DNA from 2 places in the Bacillus stercoris genome. Region 2 is predicted to be linked to the other one. Evidence: a T-box and tRNA genes for the amino acid it is inferred to sense, from the RefSeq annotation. Region 2 holds a T-box; the other holds one or more tRNA genes.
The links. The T-box of region 2 lies ahead of ileS (isoleucine--tRNA ligase). A T-box ahead of a tRNA ligase gene usually reads a tRNA of that ligase, here a tRNA-Ile.
Positions count from the first base shown of each region.

Region 1 (8,060 bases), 1.7 Mb from region 2:
GTACTGAGTGAACTGGATGATTATCGCCAGTCACACTTGCTTCATACGATCCAAGGCCGTGTACAAACGTTTGTCACAACGACAAGCGTTGATGGCATTGATCACGAAACCTTACGTCAAGCAGGAATGTTCCGTGTGCAAAATGGTGCGTTAGTGAAGTGAAGAAATGAGGTGAGCAATTGTATATTCATTTAGGTGATGACTTTGTGGTTTCAACACGAGATATTGTCGGCATTTTTGACTTTAAAGCCAACATGTCGCCTATTGTTGAAGAATTTCTGAAAAAACAGAAACACAAGGTGGTGCCTTCCGTAAACGGCACGCCCAAATCTATCGTAGTCACGGTTCAGAATATATATTACTCTCCCTTATCTTCCAGCACATTAAAAAAACGTGCGCAATTTATGTTTGAAATAGATTCTTAGAAATTTTTATCACGAATATATCGTTTAGAAAAGTGTAGGTGAATGACGTGGCTATGGAACAGCAGCAAAATAGTTATGATGAAAATCAGATACAGGTACTAGAAGGATTGGAAGCTGTTCGTAAAAGACCGGGGATGTATATCGGCTCGACAAACAGCAAAGGCCTTCACCACCTGGTATGGGAAATTGTCGATAATAGTATTGACGAAGCCCTCGCCGGTTATTGTACAGATATCAATATCCAAATCGAAAAAGACAACAGTATCACGGTTGTAGATAATGGCCGCGGTATTCCAGTCGGTATTCATGAAAAAATGGGCCGTCCTGCGGTAGAAGTCATTATGACGGTGCTTCATGCCGGAGGAAAATTTGACGGAAGCGGCTATAAAGTATCCGGAGGATTACACGGTGTAGGTGCGTCGGTCGTGAACGCACTATCAACAGAGCTTGATGTGACGGTTCACCGTGACGGTAAAATTCATCGCCAAACCTATAAACGCGGAGTTCCAGTTTCAGACCTTGAAATCATTGGCGAAACGGATCATACAGGAACGACGACACATTTTGTCCCGGATCCTGAAATTTTCACAGAAACAACTGAGTATGATTATGATCTGCTTGCCAACCGCGTGCGTGAATTAGCCTTTTTGACAAAGGGCGTAAACATCACGATCGAAGATAAACGTGAAGGGCAAGAGCGTAAAAACGAGTACCATTACGAAGGCGGAATTAAAAGTTATGTAGAGTATTTAAACCGTTCTAAAGAAGTTGTCCATGAAGAGCCGATTTACATTGAAGGCGAAAAGGACGGCATTACGGTTGAAGTGGCTTTACAATACAATGACAGCTACACAAGCAACATTTACTCGTTTACAAACAACATTAACACGTACGAAGGCGGTACCCATGAAGCTGGCTTCAAAACGGGCCTGACTCGTGTTATCAACGACTATGCCAGAAAAAAAGGGCTTATTAAAGAAAATGACCCTAACCTAAGCGGAGATGATGTAAGAGAAGGGCTGACCGCGATTATTTCAATCAAACACCCTGATCCGCAGTTTGAGGGCCAAACGAAAACAAAGCTAGGCAACTCAGAAGCTCGGACCATCACTGATACGTTATTTTCTGCGGCAATGGAAACATTTATGCTGGAAAATCCAGATGCGGCCAAAAAAATTGTCGATAAAGGTTTAATGGCGGCAAGAGCTAGAATGGCTGCGAAAAAAGCGCGTGAACTTACACGCCGCAAGAGCGCTTTGGAAATTTCAAACCTTCCCGGTAAACTAGCGGACTGCTCTTCAAAAGATCCGAGCATTTCCGAGTTATATATCGTAGAGGGTGACTCTGCCGGTGGATCTGCTAAACAAGGACGGGACAGACATTTCCAAGCTATTTTGCCGCTTAGAGGTAAAATCTTGAACGTTGAAAAAGCAAGACTGGACAAGATCCTTTCTAACAACGAAGTTCGCTCTATGATCACAGCACTTGGCACAGGTATCGGGGAAGATTTCAACCTGGAGAAAGCCCGTTACCATAAAGTTGTCATTATGACAGATGCCGATGTTGACGGTGCGCACATCAGAACCCTGCTGTTAACGTTCTTTTACAGATATATGCGCCAAATTATCGAAAATGGCTATGTGTACATTGCACAGCCGCCGCTCTACAAGGTTCAACAGGGGAAACGTGTTGAATATGCGTACAATGACAAGGAGCTTGAAGACTTGTTAAAAACGCTTCCTCAAACACCTAAGCCTGGATTGCAGCGTTACAAAGGTCTTGGTGAAATGAATGCCACCCAGTTATGGGAGACAACCATGGATCCTAGCTCTAGAACGCTGCTTCAGGTAACTCTTGAAGATGCAATGGATGCGGATGAGACATTCGAAATGCTGATGGGCGACAAAGTAGAACCTCGCCGAAACTTCATAGAAGCAAATGCGAGATACGTTAAAAATCTTGACATCTAATCATAAAAAGCCTTATTTCCAATAAGAAATAAGGCTTTTTTCTAAACAAGATCAGATGCAGCAATGCTTGCAATACCTATATATTCTAGCAATTTAATGTGTATAATCATAAGTTTATTGATATAATGGAGAATAGTGAAATCGTATTGAAGGTCATAATGGACAATCTACTCCCACATATTTCATGTGATACTTCAGGGAGGTTTTTTAATGAGTGAACAAAACACACCACAAGTTCGTGAAATAAATATCAGTCAGGAAATGCGTACGTCCTTCTTGGATTATGCAATGAGCGTTATCGTATCCCGTGCTCTTCCGGATGTTCGTGACGGTTTAAAGCCGGTTCATAGACGGATTTTATATGCAATGAATGATTTGGGCATGACCAGTGACAAGCCTTATAAAAAATCCGCGCGTATCGTTGGAGAGGTTATCGGGAAATACCATCCGCACGGTGATTCAGCGGTATATGAATCCATGGTCAGAATGGCTCAGGATTTCAACTACCGTTATATGCTTGTTGACGGTCACGGAAACTTCGGTTCTGTTGACGGAGACTCAGCGGCTGCCATGCGTTATACAGAAGCAAGAATGTCTAAAATCTCAATGGAAATTCTTCGAGACATCACAAAAGACACAATCGATTATCAGGATAACTATGACGGTTCAGAAAGAGAACCTGTCGTTATGCCTTCGAGGTTCCCAAATCTGCTCGTGAACGGTGCTGCCGGCATTGCGGTAGGTATGGCAACAAACATTCCTCCGCACCAGCTGGGAGAAATCATTGACGGTGTACTTGCTGTCAGTGAGAATCCGGACATTACAATTCCAGAGCTTATGGAAGTCATTCCAGGTCCTGATTTCCCGACTGCGGGTCAAATCTTAGGCCGAAGCGGTATACGGAAAGCATACGAATCTGGCCGAGGCTCTATTACAATTCGGGCAAAAGCTGAGATCGAGCAAACATCTTCAGGTAAAGAAAGAATTATTGTTACAGAGTTGCCTTACCAAGTAAATAAGGCGAAATTAATCGAGAAAATTGCTGATCTTGTTAGGGATAAAAAGATAGAGGGCATTACAGATCTGCGTGATGAGTCAGATCGTACAGGTATGAGAATTGTCATTGAAATTAGACGTGATGCTAATGCAAATGTCATTCTAAACAATCTGTACAAACAAACTGCTCTACAAACATCTTTTGGTATCAATTTGCTTGCACTTGTTGATGGTCAGCCGAAAGTTTTAACTCTTAAGCAATGCCTGGAGCATTACCTTGACCACCAAAAAGTCGTAATTAGACGCCGTACTGCCTATGAATTGCGTAAAGCGGAAGCGAGAGCTCACATCCTTGAAGGCTTGAGAGTTGCTCTGGATCATCTCGATGCAGTTATTTCCCTTATCCGTAATTCTCAAACGGCTGAAATTGCGAGAACAGGTTTAATTGAACAATTCTCACTGACAGAGAAGCAAGCACAAGCAATCCTTGATATGAGGCTCCAGCGTTTAACAGGACTGGAACGTGAAAAGATCGAAGAAGAATACCAATCTCTTGTTAAATTAATTGCAGAGCTAAAAGACATCTTGGCAAATGAATATAAAGTGCTTGAGATTATTCGTGAAGAACTCACGGAAATCAAAGAGCGTTTTAACGATGAAAGACGTACTGAGATCGTCACTTCTGGACTAGAGACAATTGAAGATGAAGATCTCATTGAGAGAGAAAATATCGTCGTCACTCTGACGCACAACGGGTACATCAAACGTCTTCCTGCATCAACTTATCGCAGTCAAAAACGAGGCGGTAAAGGTGTACAAGGAATGGGAACAAACGAAGATGATTTCGTTGAGCATTTGATCTCTACGTCAACTCATGACACGATTCTCTTCTTCTCAAACAAGGGAAAAGTGTATCGTGCAAAAGGGTATGAAATCCCTGAATACGGCAGAACAGCAAAAGGAATCCCGATTATTAACCTGCTGGAAGTAGAAAAGGGTGAGTGGATCAACGCGATTATTCCAGTCACGGAATTCAATGCGGAGCTTTACCTTTTCTTCACAACAAAGCACGGGGTTTCAAAACGAACTTCGCTGTCTCAATTCGCTAATATCCGCAACAATGGCCTAATCGCTTTGAGTCTTCGTGAGGATGATGAACTGATGGGTGTACGTCTGACTGATGGTACAAAACAAATCATCATCGGAACGAAAAACGGTTTACTGATCCGTTTCCCTGAAACAGATGTCCGGGAGATGGGAAGAACTGCGGCAGGCGTAAAAGGCATCACCCTGACAGATGACGACGTTGTTGTCGGCATGGAGATATTAGAGGAAGAGTCACACGTCCTTATCGTAACTGAAAAAGGATACGGAAAACGGACTCCGGCTGAAGAGTACAGAACTCAAAGCCGGGGCGGAAAAGGACTCAAAACAGCAAAAATCACCGAGAATAACGGCCAACTAGTAGCAGTGAAAGCTACTAAAGGTGAAGAGGATCTAATGATTATTACAGCCAGCGGCGTACTCATTAGAATGGACATCAGTGATATCTCAATCACCGGACGTGTCACTCAAGGTGTGCGTCTCATCAGAATGGCAGAAGAAGAACATGTTGCTACAGTGGCTTTAGTAGAGAAAAACGAAGAAGATGAGAATGAAGAAGAACAAGAAGAAGTGTGAGAAAAAGCGCAGCTAAAATAGCTGCGCTTTTTTGTTTTATTCCTCTTTACAGTCTTAAAAATTATGGTATAATCATTTTTGTTGTCTTTTAAAAGACGCAAACGTAACAATCATGACTAGTAAAAACTTTTTCAAAAAAGTGTTGACCTAGTTAACTAAAAATGTTACTATTAAGTAGTCGCTTCGAGGGAAGCACACAAAGTTCTTTGAAAACTAAACAAGACAAAACGTACCTGTTAATTCATTTTTATAAATCGCACAGCGATGTGCGTAGTCAGTCAAACTACTTTATCGGAGAGTTTGATCCTGGCTCAGGACGAACGCTGGCGGCGTGCCTAATACATGCAAGTCGAGCGGACAGATGGGAGCTTGCTCCCTGATGTTAGCGGCGGACGGGTGAGTAACACGTGGGTAACCTGCCTGTAAGACTGGGATAACTCCGGGAAACCGGGGCTAATACCGGATGCTTGTTTGAACCGCATGGTTCAAGCATAAAAGGTGGCTTCGGCTACCACTTACAGATGGACCCGCGGCGCATTAGCTAGTTGGTGAGGTAATGGCTCACCAAGGCAACGATGCGTAGCCGACCTGAGAGGGTGATCGGCCACACTGGGACTGAGACACGGCCCAGACTCCTACGGGAGGCAGCAGTAGGGAATCTTCCGCAATGGACGAAAGTCTGACGGAGCAACGCCGCGTGAGTGATGAAGGTTTTCGGATCGTAAAGCTCTGTTGTTAGGGAAGAACAAGTACCGTTCGAATAGGGCGGTACCTTGACGGTACCTAACCAGAAAGCCACGGCTAACTACGTGCCAGCAGCCGCGGTAATACGTAGGTGGCAAGCGTTGTCCGGAATTATTGGGCGTAAAGGGCTCGCAGGCGGTTTCTTAAGTCTGATGTGAAAGCCCCCGGCTCAACCGGGGAGGGTCATTGGAAACTGGGAAACTTGAGTGCAGAAGAGGAGAGTGGAATTCCACGTGTAGCGGTGAAATGCGTAGAGATGTGGAGGAACACCAGTGGCGAAGGCGACTCTCTGGTCTGTAACTGACGCTGAGGAGCGAAAGCGTGGGGAGCGAACAGGATTAGATACCCTGGTAGTCCACGCCGTAAACGATGAGTGCTAAGTGTTAGGGGGTTTCCGCCCCTTAGTGCTGCAGCTAACGCATTAAGCACTCCGCCTGGGGAGTACGGTCGCAAGACTGAAACTCAAAGGAATTGACGGGGGCCCGCACAAGCGGTGGAGCATGTGGTTTAATTCGAAGCAACGCGAAGAACCTTACCAGGTCTTGACATCCTCTGACAATCCTAGAGATAGGACGTCCCCTTCGGGGGCAGAGTGACAGGTGGTGCATGGTTGTCGTCAGCTCGTGTCGTGAGATGTTGGGTTAAGTCCCGCAACGAGCGCAACCCTTGATCTTAGTTGCCAGCATTCAGTTGGGCACTCTAAGGTGACTGCGGTGACAAACCGGAGGAAGGTGGGGATGACGTCAAATCATCATGCCCCTTATGACCTGGGCTACACACGTGCTACAATGGACAGAACAAAGGGCAGCGAAACCGCGAGGTTAAGCCAATCCCACAAATCTGTTCTCAGTTCGGATCGCAGTCTGCAACTCGACTGCGTGAAGCTGGAATCGCTAGTAATCGCGGATCAGCATGCCGCGGTGAATACGTTCCCGGGCCTTGTACACACCGCCCGTCACACCACGAGAGTTTGTAACACCCGAAGTCGGTGAGGTAACCTTTTAGGAGCCAGCCGCCGAAGGTGGGACAGATGATTGGGGTGAAGTCGTAACAAGGTAGCCGTATCGGAAGGTGCGGCTGGATCACCTCCTTTCTAAGGATATTATACGGAATATAAGACCTTGGGTCTTATAAACAGAACGTTCCCTGTCTTGTTTAGTTTTGAAGGAACTTTGTTCCTTAAATAAGTTAAGATGGGCCTGTAGCTCAGCTGGTTAGAGCGCACGCCTGATAAGCGTGAGGTCGGTGGTTCGAGTCCACTCAGGCCCACCATCTTATATAATGGGGCCTTAGCTCAGCTGGGAGAGCGCCTGCTTTGCACGCAGGAGGTCAGCGGTTCGATCCCGCTAGGCTCCACCAACGTGTTCTTTGAAAACTAGATAACAGTAGACATCACATTCAATTAGTAATACAAGATATCACATAGTGATTCTTTTTAACGGTTAAGTTAGAAAGGGCGCACGGTGGATGCCTTGGCACTAGGAGCCGATGAAGGACGGGACGAACACCGATATGCTTCGGGGAGCTGTAAGCAAGCTTTGATCCGGAGATTTCCGAATGGGGAAACCCACCACTCGTAATGGAGTGGTATCCATATCTGAATTCATAGGATATGAGAAGGCAGACCCGGGGAACTGAAACATCTAAGTACCCGGAGGAAGAGAAAGCAAATGCGATTCCCTGAGTAGCGGCGAGCGAAACGGGATTAGCCCAAACCAAGAGGCTTGCCTCTTGGGGTTGTAGGACACTCTGTACGGAGTTACAAAGGAACGAGGTAGATGAAGAGGTCTGGAAAGGCCCGCCATAGAAGGTAACAGCCCTGTAGTCAAAACTTCGTTCTCTCCTGAGTGGATCCTGAGTACGGCGGAACACGTGAAATTCCGTCGGAATCCGGGAGGACCATCTCCCAAGGCTAAATACTCCCTAGTGACCGATAGTGAACCAGTACCGTGAGGGAAAGGTGAAAAGCACCCCGGAAGGGGAGTGAAAGAGATCCTGAAACCGTGTGCCTACAAGTAGTCAGAGCCCGTTAACGGGTGATGGCGTGCCTTTTGTAGAATGAACCGGCGAGTTACGATCCCGTGCAAGGTTAAGCAGAAGATGCGGAGCCGCAGCGAAAGCGAGTCTGAATAGGGCGCATGAGTACGTGGTCGTAGACCCGAAACCAGGTGATCTACCCATGTCCAGGGTGAAGTTCAGGTAACACTGAATGGAGGCCCGAACCCACGCACGTTGAAAAGTGCGG
Region 1 is NZ_CP121861.1:115,120-123,179, reverse strand. It holds gene recF (DNA replication/repair protein RecF) at 1-162, shown strand, start outside; gene remB (extracellular matrix regulator RemB) at 180-425, shown strand; gene gyrB (DNA topoisomerase (ATP-hydrolyzing) subunit B) at 479-2,395, shown strand; gene gyrA (DNA topoisomerase (ATP-hydrolyzing) subunit A) at 2,606-5,071, shown strand; rRNA gene QA442_RS00650 (16S ribosomal RNA) at 5,360-6,908, shown strand; tRNA gene QA442_RS00645 (tRNA-Ile) at 7,011-7,087, shown strand; tRNA gene QA442_RS00640 (tRNA-Ala) at 7,099-7,174, shown strand; rRNA gene QA442_RS00635 (23S ribosomal RNA) at 7,256-8,060, shown strand, end outside.
Region 1: it encodes a tRNA-Ile, which carries the amino acid that the T-box ahead of ileS (isoleucine--tRNA ligase) is inferred to sense. The anticodon was not compared.

Region 2 (8,060 bases):
GAAGGATGAACCGAGATACGCCGGAATTTGCCCTTTCGTAATAAGAAGGTACGCCAGTGTTCCGATGCCGCTTGTCACCAACGCCACAGCAGGACTCATTCCGACGAGCTTCGGAACCAAAATGGTTGAGCCAAACATGGCAAACAAATGCTGAAGGCTGAATGAAACCCAAGAGAAAGGTGTCGGGACATCCCTGACCCCTAAATTTACTTTTTTCTTACTCATGATGATTTCCCCCTGATTGTTGACTTTCATTTTAGGATGACTCAATGGCTGTATAAAAAAACCTCTTTGCTATTTTTACGCAAAGAGGCATACAAAGACCTGCCGAATGCTTTTCGGGTCTTTGTTGTGCACCTCTTTGCAACCTCTCTGGATTGCCCTTAAAAAGGTGATCTATTATTCATTTTCATAAATGGCGACGAGATCGTTTTGATCTACCTCAACAAGCTGAACCATAACCTTTTCAACCTTTGATGTCGGGATGTTTTTCCCAATATAATCCGCTCGTATCGGCAGCTCCCGGTGTCCCCTGTCAACAAGCACAGCCAGCTGAATGGAGGAAGGTCTGCCTACATCAACAAGCGCATCCATACCTGCTCTGACTGTTCTTCCGGTATACAGGACATCATCAACAAGAATGACTTTTTGATCTGTGATATCTACCGGAATATCTGCACCTTTCACAAGCGGTTCTTCGTTGCTCGTTTTTTTAGAAAGATCGTCTCTGTAAAGGGTAATATCAATTTCACCAACTGTAACAGGATTTCCTTCAATCTGTTCAATTCGTTCCGCAAGGCGTTTTGCCAGGTAAATCCCTCTTGTCTTAATGCCGACAAGAATGCAGTTATTCATCCCTTTATTGCGTTCGATCATTTCGTGCGCAATCCTGGTCAAGGCCCGTCTGATTGCCTGTTCGTCGAGAATGACAGCTTTTTGATTCAATGTGTGACACCTCACAGTTTATATAGAAGAAAAAACCCCTCCTGCCAGAGCATAGAGGGGTTTTAGGACAAGGTGCGCACTATACACGCATCCCGTCTATCCGTTATCCTTCTCAGCCTCTCTGGACTGTTTTAAAGAATCTATTCAGCTTCGTTTATTATTTCAGAAAAGAAACACTCTGTCAACCGTTTTTTCTGAGGGTTTCGATTAATTCTGCCATATCCTCAGGAAGCGGCGCTTCAAATTCGACATATTCTCCTGTTCGCGGGTGGTCAAAACCTAAAACGCCCGCGTGAAGCGCCTGGCCGTTAAAGTCGATTGTTTTTCTCGGACCATATTTCGGGTCGCCCGCTAATGGGAATCCGATATATTTCATATGAACACGAATTTGATGGGTTCTCCCTGTTTCAAGCTGGCATTCCACTAACGTAAAGTCCTGAAAACGCTCAAGCACATGAAAATGAGTGACAGCGTTTTTGCCATCACGTGTCACAGTCATGCTTTGACGGTCTTTTTTATCCCGCCCGATCGGCGCGTCAATTGTGCCGTCATCATGAGAAATAAGCCCGTGGACAACAGCCGTATACTTTCGCGTGACCGTTTTGTTGACCAATTGGTTTACAAGTGACTCGTGTGCCATATCATTTTTCGCCACCATTAATAAGCCGGACGTGTCCTTATCGATTCTGTGAACAATCCCCGGCCGCATCACACCATTTATTCCGGAAAGGTCTGTACAATGAGCCATAAGGCCGTTTACAAGTGTGCCCGTAAGATGACCGGGTGCTGGGTGTACAACCATTCCGCGAGGCTTATTGACAACCAGCACATCCTGATCTTCATAATAAATATCAAGATCCATAGGTTCTGCCAGGACGTCGAGCGCTTCCGGTTCGGGTACAGTGACGGTCACCTGATCACCCGGCTGAATTTTATAATTCGCTTTCACCGCGCTCCCGTTCACGACAACCTGTCCGTCTTTTACCCATTGCTGAACCTGGGTTCTTGACCAATCATTCTCAGTTGATGCCAAAAATTTATCAATCCGCTCACTTTTTTGTTCTTCTGAAGCGGTTATATCAATTTGATTCATGCTATTGCTCCTTTTTCTTTTTCCCGCTGTCCAACAGCATTTGTATAAATAAAAGCATTACGCCGACACATAGTGAAGAGTCCGCGATGTTAAAAATCGGGTAATTGTAATTCACAATTATAACATGGATAAAATCCACAACTTCTTGTCTGACAGCCCGATCGATAAAGTTGCCGATGGCACCGCCAAGCATAAGCCCAAGGGCAACGCCAAGAAGCCTTTGTCCTTTTGTGTAACGCTGTATGTAATAAACAATACCAATAATAACAGCGGTTGTTATGAGGTAGAAAAACCACATCTGACCCGCTAATATCCCCCATGCAGCACCCGTATTGCGATGGGAGGTGATATAGAATACCTGATCAATGATCGGAATGCTTTGGCCAAGTTCCATGTTCTTAACGACTAGCCATTTTGTCAATTGATCGGCTGCAATAATAAGTAGTGCAATTATATAATACAGCACAAACGTTCCTCCAGTTTACGGTTACTTTAATCCATTATGCATTTTATCAATAAAAAGCACTGGAGTAAAGAAATATCAGGCATATTAACTGGTCAGACACTGTTTATTCATACAGTGCCTGACCATATTCGATATCCGTTGATTTCCATATCGGAAGCGTTTTTTTTTCGAATTGGACAGAATAAAGAAAATCGTTTGCTGTTCGGGCCGTCGGCAGCACCGCCAGCTTTGAAAGAGGAATGGGGGCCCCGGTTTCTTCACAGTATCCGAATGTGCCGTTTTCGATTTTTGACAATGCAAGGAGAACGTCTTGAAGCTCTTCTTTAATGTGATAGATCAGAGTTGCTTTTTGTTTATGATTGATTGCTGCTTGCGGGCTTGTAGAAACCTGAAAGCAAGAATACTCAAATAATCTCGACTGTAATTCTTCTTTCATCAGAAGAAGTTCCGTGTAAATTGCGGTCAGTTGATCATTCATTCTTCACAACTCCTGCTCTTAACGTAGTACCTTTATTGTTGCCTATGAATGATGATCTAAAGCCCATAAGATTTTTCCTGCCGTTCTAAAGGATGTCACTCTTGGCACAAAAAAAGCCCGGCTTTTACGCCGGGCCCCTTTTGCATTATTTTTCATAATATTTTTCAACGATTTCAGCATTGCGTAATGAAAGTGTAGGATATTTCGGATTTGCCCCTACATCTTTTGAAATCACACGTGATCTCTCACACATTTCGCCTTCCGCTTTCTCGACAGCGATTTTACCCGTCGGAAAGCTTTGCGCATCGTTCGGCGCTTCCTGTTCTTCACTGATTGTCAGTTCTGACACAATAAACAGCTGAGAAAGATTTTCTTTAATGGAAGCCAAGAGCTCTTTGTTTTCTTTATTTGGATACAATTTCAGGTTAGCTTCCAATGATTTACCGATAATTTTTTCATTCCGCGCAGTTTCTAATGCTTTTAGCACGTCATCACGAAGAGCCATAAAGCGGTCAAATTTTTCTTCAGTCGCTTCACTGTTTGGAATTGCGATTGTTTCCGGCATATCTGTCAGCTGAACGCTCTGCTCTTCAACAAATGTTAAATGAGACCATAATTCGTCAGCCGTATGCGGAAGGATAGGCGCTGAAAGCTTCACTAATGCAAGAAGCGTTTCGTAGAATACTGTCTGCATGCTGCGTCTATCCGGATGATCCGCATGCTCGATGTAAACAATATCCTTTGCAAAATCGAGATAGAATGAGCTTAATTCGATTGTGCAGAAATTATGGATGCTGTGATACACAACCGCAAATTCGTACTCATCATACGCTTTTTTCACTTTATCAATCAGTTTGTTCAGCTTAATCAGCATATACTGATCCACTTCACGAAGTTCTTCAACAGCCACCGCATTTGTTTTTGGATCAAAATCGAAAAGGTTGCCGTGAAGGAAACGGAACGTATTGCGGATTTTACGATATACTTCCGCAACCTGCTTCAGAATGGCGTCAGACACGCGAACATCCGCCTGATAATCCACTGAAGATACCCATAACCTTAAGATGTCCGCACCAAGCTGTTTCATAACTTTAGCCGGAACAACAACGTTACCGATTGATTTACTCATCTTGCGTCCTTCTCCATCCAGTGCGAACCCATGGCTGAGCACACCTTTATACGGCGCTTTCCCTGTTACGGCTACTGCTGTAGAAAGGGAAGAGTTAAACCAGCCGCGATATTGGTCAGATCCCTCTAGGTATAAATCAGCCGGGCGAACGAGGTCATCACGTTCTTCAAGCACTGCTTGATGGGAAGAGCCTGAATCAAACCAAACATCCATGATATCCTGTTCTTTTGTAAATGTGCCGTTCGGGCTTCCAGGATGTGTAAACCCTTCCGGAAGAAGATCCTTTGCTTCTTTTTCAAACCAAATGTTTGATCCGTGCTGCCTGAACAATTCAGAAACATGTTCAATGGTTTCATCCGTAATAATCGGTTCCCCATTTTCGGCATAAAATACCGGAATCGGCACACCCCACGCACGCTGTCTGGAAATACACCAGTCTCCGCGGTCCCGAACCATGTTGTGCAAACGCTGCTCGCCCCATTCAGGAACCCATTTGGTTTCTTTGATGGCGTCCAGCAGGTCTGATCTGAAATCTTTAATAGACGCAAACCATTGCGCTGTCGCTCTGAAAATGGTTGGTTTTTTTGTTCTCCAATCGTGCGGATAAGAATGAGTAATAAATTCAAGCTTCACAAGTGCGCCTTTTTCATCAAGCTGCTGTGTGATCGCTTTGTTTGCATCGTCATAGAACATGCCTTCAAAGCCAGGAGCTTCGCTTGTCATGACACCTTTTGCATCAACTGGGCAAAGCACATCTAAGCCGTATTTTTGGCCGATGATAAAGTCATCCTCCCCATGTCCTGGCGCTGTATGAACACAGCCTGTTCCGGCATCAGTTGTTACGTGTTCACCAAGCATAACGAGAGAATCTCTGCCATATAGCGGGTGTTCAGCGATAATGTTCTCAAGGTCTTTCCCTTTGACCGTTCTTGTCACTTCATACTGATCAAATCCGCATGCAGACGCAACATTTTCGACTAAAGCACTTGCTACGACAAAGCGGTCTTCACCTACTGCAATCACGCTGTACTCAAGATCAGGGTGCACTGAGATTCCGAGGTTCGCCGGAATTGTCCAAGGCGTTGTTGTCCAGATGATGATACGTTCTCCATTCTCAAGAACGCCTTTTCCGTCTTTTACACCAAAAGCAACGTAAATTGATGCTGAACGTTTGTCTTGATATTCGATCTCGGCTTCAGCCAAAGCAGACTCACTTGAAGGTGACCAGTTAACCGGTTTAAGACCTTTGTAAATGTAGCCCCGTTTTGCCATTTCACCAAATACGCGGATTTGCTGCGCTTCGTATTCCGGTTTTAATGTTACATATGGGTTTTCCCAATCACCGCGGACACCAAGACGTTTAAATTGCTCACGCTGTCCTTCGATTTGCTTCCAAGCGTACTCTTCGCACAGTTTGCGGAATTCCGCTACTGACATTTCTTTGCGGTTGACTTTTTTGTTTTTTGTCAGAGCTGTTTCAATTGGCAATCCGTGTGTATCCCAGCCTGGAACATACGGTGCGTTGTAGCCGCTCATTGATTTAAAGCGGACAATGAAATCCTTCAAAATCTTGTTAAGCGCGTGGCCCATATGAATGTCGCCGTTAGCATACGGAGGTCCGTCATGTAAAACAAATTTCGGGCGGTCTTTCGTCCGTTCCTGCACAAGACGATAGATATCCTCTTCCTCCCATTTCTTTTGAATGTCAGGCTCACGGTTTGGCAAATTTCCACGCATCGGGAAATCTGTTTTTGGCATTAAGAGCGTGTCTTTAAAATCCATTTTCATTCCTCCACTGCATTTTTTCAGAAAATAAAAAAAGCCCTCTCATCCCATAAGGGACGAGAAAGCTTATCTCGCGGTACCACCCTTTTAGAAAAAGCCAGCATACGCTTTTTCCTCTTGAGCATCGTAACGTGATGAACGTCCTAACCTACTGTGAGTTCAGAAAGGAAACTTAAGGGCTGATCTACATGATTCCGGCCATCCCGGACTCTCACCATCTCCGGGTCGCTATGAAGGCCTGAAGGAAACATGACTGTCCCTTTCAACCGTTTTTTCATCTGAATTTATGAACGTATTATATTCGACAAGCTAAGAAAATGTCAAGATAATCAGAGAATTTATTCCTTTTCCTCAAATACAGCGTCGACTTCATACTCAAGGAGATGATCCCAATCGTCATTTTTCAGAAGATCGAGCTGAGCCTCAATCAGCATTTGGAAACGTGTTCTGAACACTTTAGACTGTTTTTTCAGCTCTTCGATTTCCATGGCGATTTTTCTTGATTTTGATAACGATTCGTTGATAATGCGATCAGCATTTTTCTCCGCTTCCCGTACGATCAGCTTTGCCTCTTTTTGAGAATTGCGTTTTACGTCTTCAGCTGCTTCTTGGGCAACTAAAATCGATTTATTCAATGTTTCTTCAATATTGGCAAAGTGTCCGATTCTTTCATCTAGCTCATTGACTTTCGCTTCTAGTTCCGTTTTCTTACGGAGAACAATTTCATAATCTTTTCTGACTTGCGCTAGAAATTCATTTACTTCATCTTCATCATATCCGCGAAAACTTTTTGTAAACGTCTTGTTGTGAATATCATTTGGCGTTAATGGCATGATGCCACCTCCATTTTTACATTTCAGTACGGTTATCTAGTTCACATTATAAAACAAATTTCGCACAGATGGAGAAAAAAACTGAAAAACCGACTATTTTTGTCGTTCAAACGTAACTCTCCATTTGTCTTTTTTGGTTTTTCCTTCGATTTTGGATAAACTGCAGCGGCCAAAGCCTCTGATAGACAGCATGTCCCCTTCTGCCACTATGTAGGAAGGATCTTCAACTACCTTCCAGTTCACTTTTACGTGCCCGTTTTTCACAAGTGTCTGTGATTTCTGGCGGGATTGCCTGCTCATAGAGGCGCAGACAGCGTCAAGCCTTAAAGAAGAAACCGTGTCATCTCTTATTTCGACATCAATAGCCGGAATGTTAAGGTCTGACAAGCCAATTTTCTCAAGGCTGACCGTCGCTTTGCCTGCTTGAGTCAGCTGTGCGGCCACAAAATCAGCGGTATCGGCTGATACAATCAATTGCACAGCTGATTCAGAAAACACGATGTCACCGAATTTTTGCCGCTTTAATCCTATGCCCATTAATGCACCAAGCAGAGAACGGTGATCTACTGAGACAAACTTGTCAGCATAACGGACGTTAAACGCCTGCAGTTCAAAATCCGATTCTTCTGGAGTAATGTATTCTGGATACAGAATCGCCCGTTTCCGCTCCGCTCTGTCATAGCCGCCGGAAAAAGCAAGCCCGACGTCTGTCTGTCCCGTAACAGCAGTGAGGATGACCTGCTCTCGAGGGTCTAAAAAGTCGGTCAGCTTCATTCTGTACTGCTCCTGGACAATTCTTTTCCATTCGAGCGCCTGATCAATAAAGGCCCGCTCGTCTTTTCTGAAGTGCTGATAGATATCGCTCATCGTCTTTCCCTTCTATGTAAAGAGGCTTGGCTGCTGCCAAGCCCCTATCAAACTGTCACATTAAAACGCAATCATGCGATAAAGTCCCCACAAGCCGGTAGTCGCAAATCGAAGCACAAGGATTGCTACGATTGGTGAAATATCCAGCATTGCAATCGGAGGGATGATTTTTCTGAATGGTTCGAGATATGGTTCACAAATCGATGCTAAAAAACGCCCGACTGCTGTTTCCCTCGTACTCGGCACCCATGACATAAAAATGTATATGATCAGGGCAAATGAGTATATTGTGATTAATAAGCTTAAAACCGAAAAAACTTGATAAAGGATCATCTCGCTTTACCACCTCTGATGTTCGTCTTCAGATATGAGCTCAGAAATTGTGCCTGATACATCTACGTTATCAGGCGTGCAGAGAAAGATATCTGAGCCGATTCTTTGAATATCTCCGCCGATGGCATAGA
Region 2 is NZ_CP121861.1:2,726,636-2,734,695, forward strand. It holds gene pyrP (uracil permease PyrP) at 1-225, opposite strand, end outside; gene pyrR (bifunctional pyrimidine operon transcriptional regulator/uracil phosphoribosyltransferase) at 400-945, opposite strand; gene QA442_RS14160 (RluA family pseudouridine synthase) at 1,127-2,038, opposite strand; gene lspA (signal peptidase II) at 2,040-2,504, opposite strand; gene ylyA (sporulation-related RNA polymerase-binding protein YlyA) at 2,608-2,982, opposite strand; gene ileS (isoleucine--tRNA ligase) at 3,128-5,893, opposite strand; T-box leader at 5,946-6,172, opposite strand; gene divIVA (septum site-determining protein DivIVA) at 6,235-6,729, opposite strand; gene QA442_RS14185 (YlmH family RNA-binding protein) at 6,823-7,596, opposite strand; gene QA442_RS14190 (YggT family protein) at 7,657-7,929, opposite strand; gene sepF (cell division protein SepF) at 7,936-8,060, opposite strand, start outside.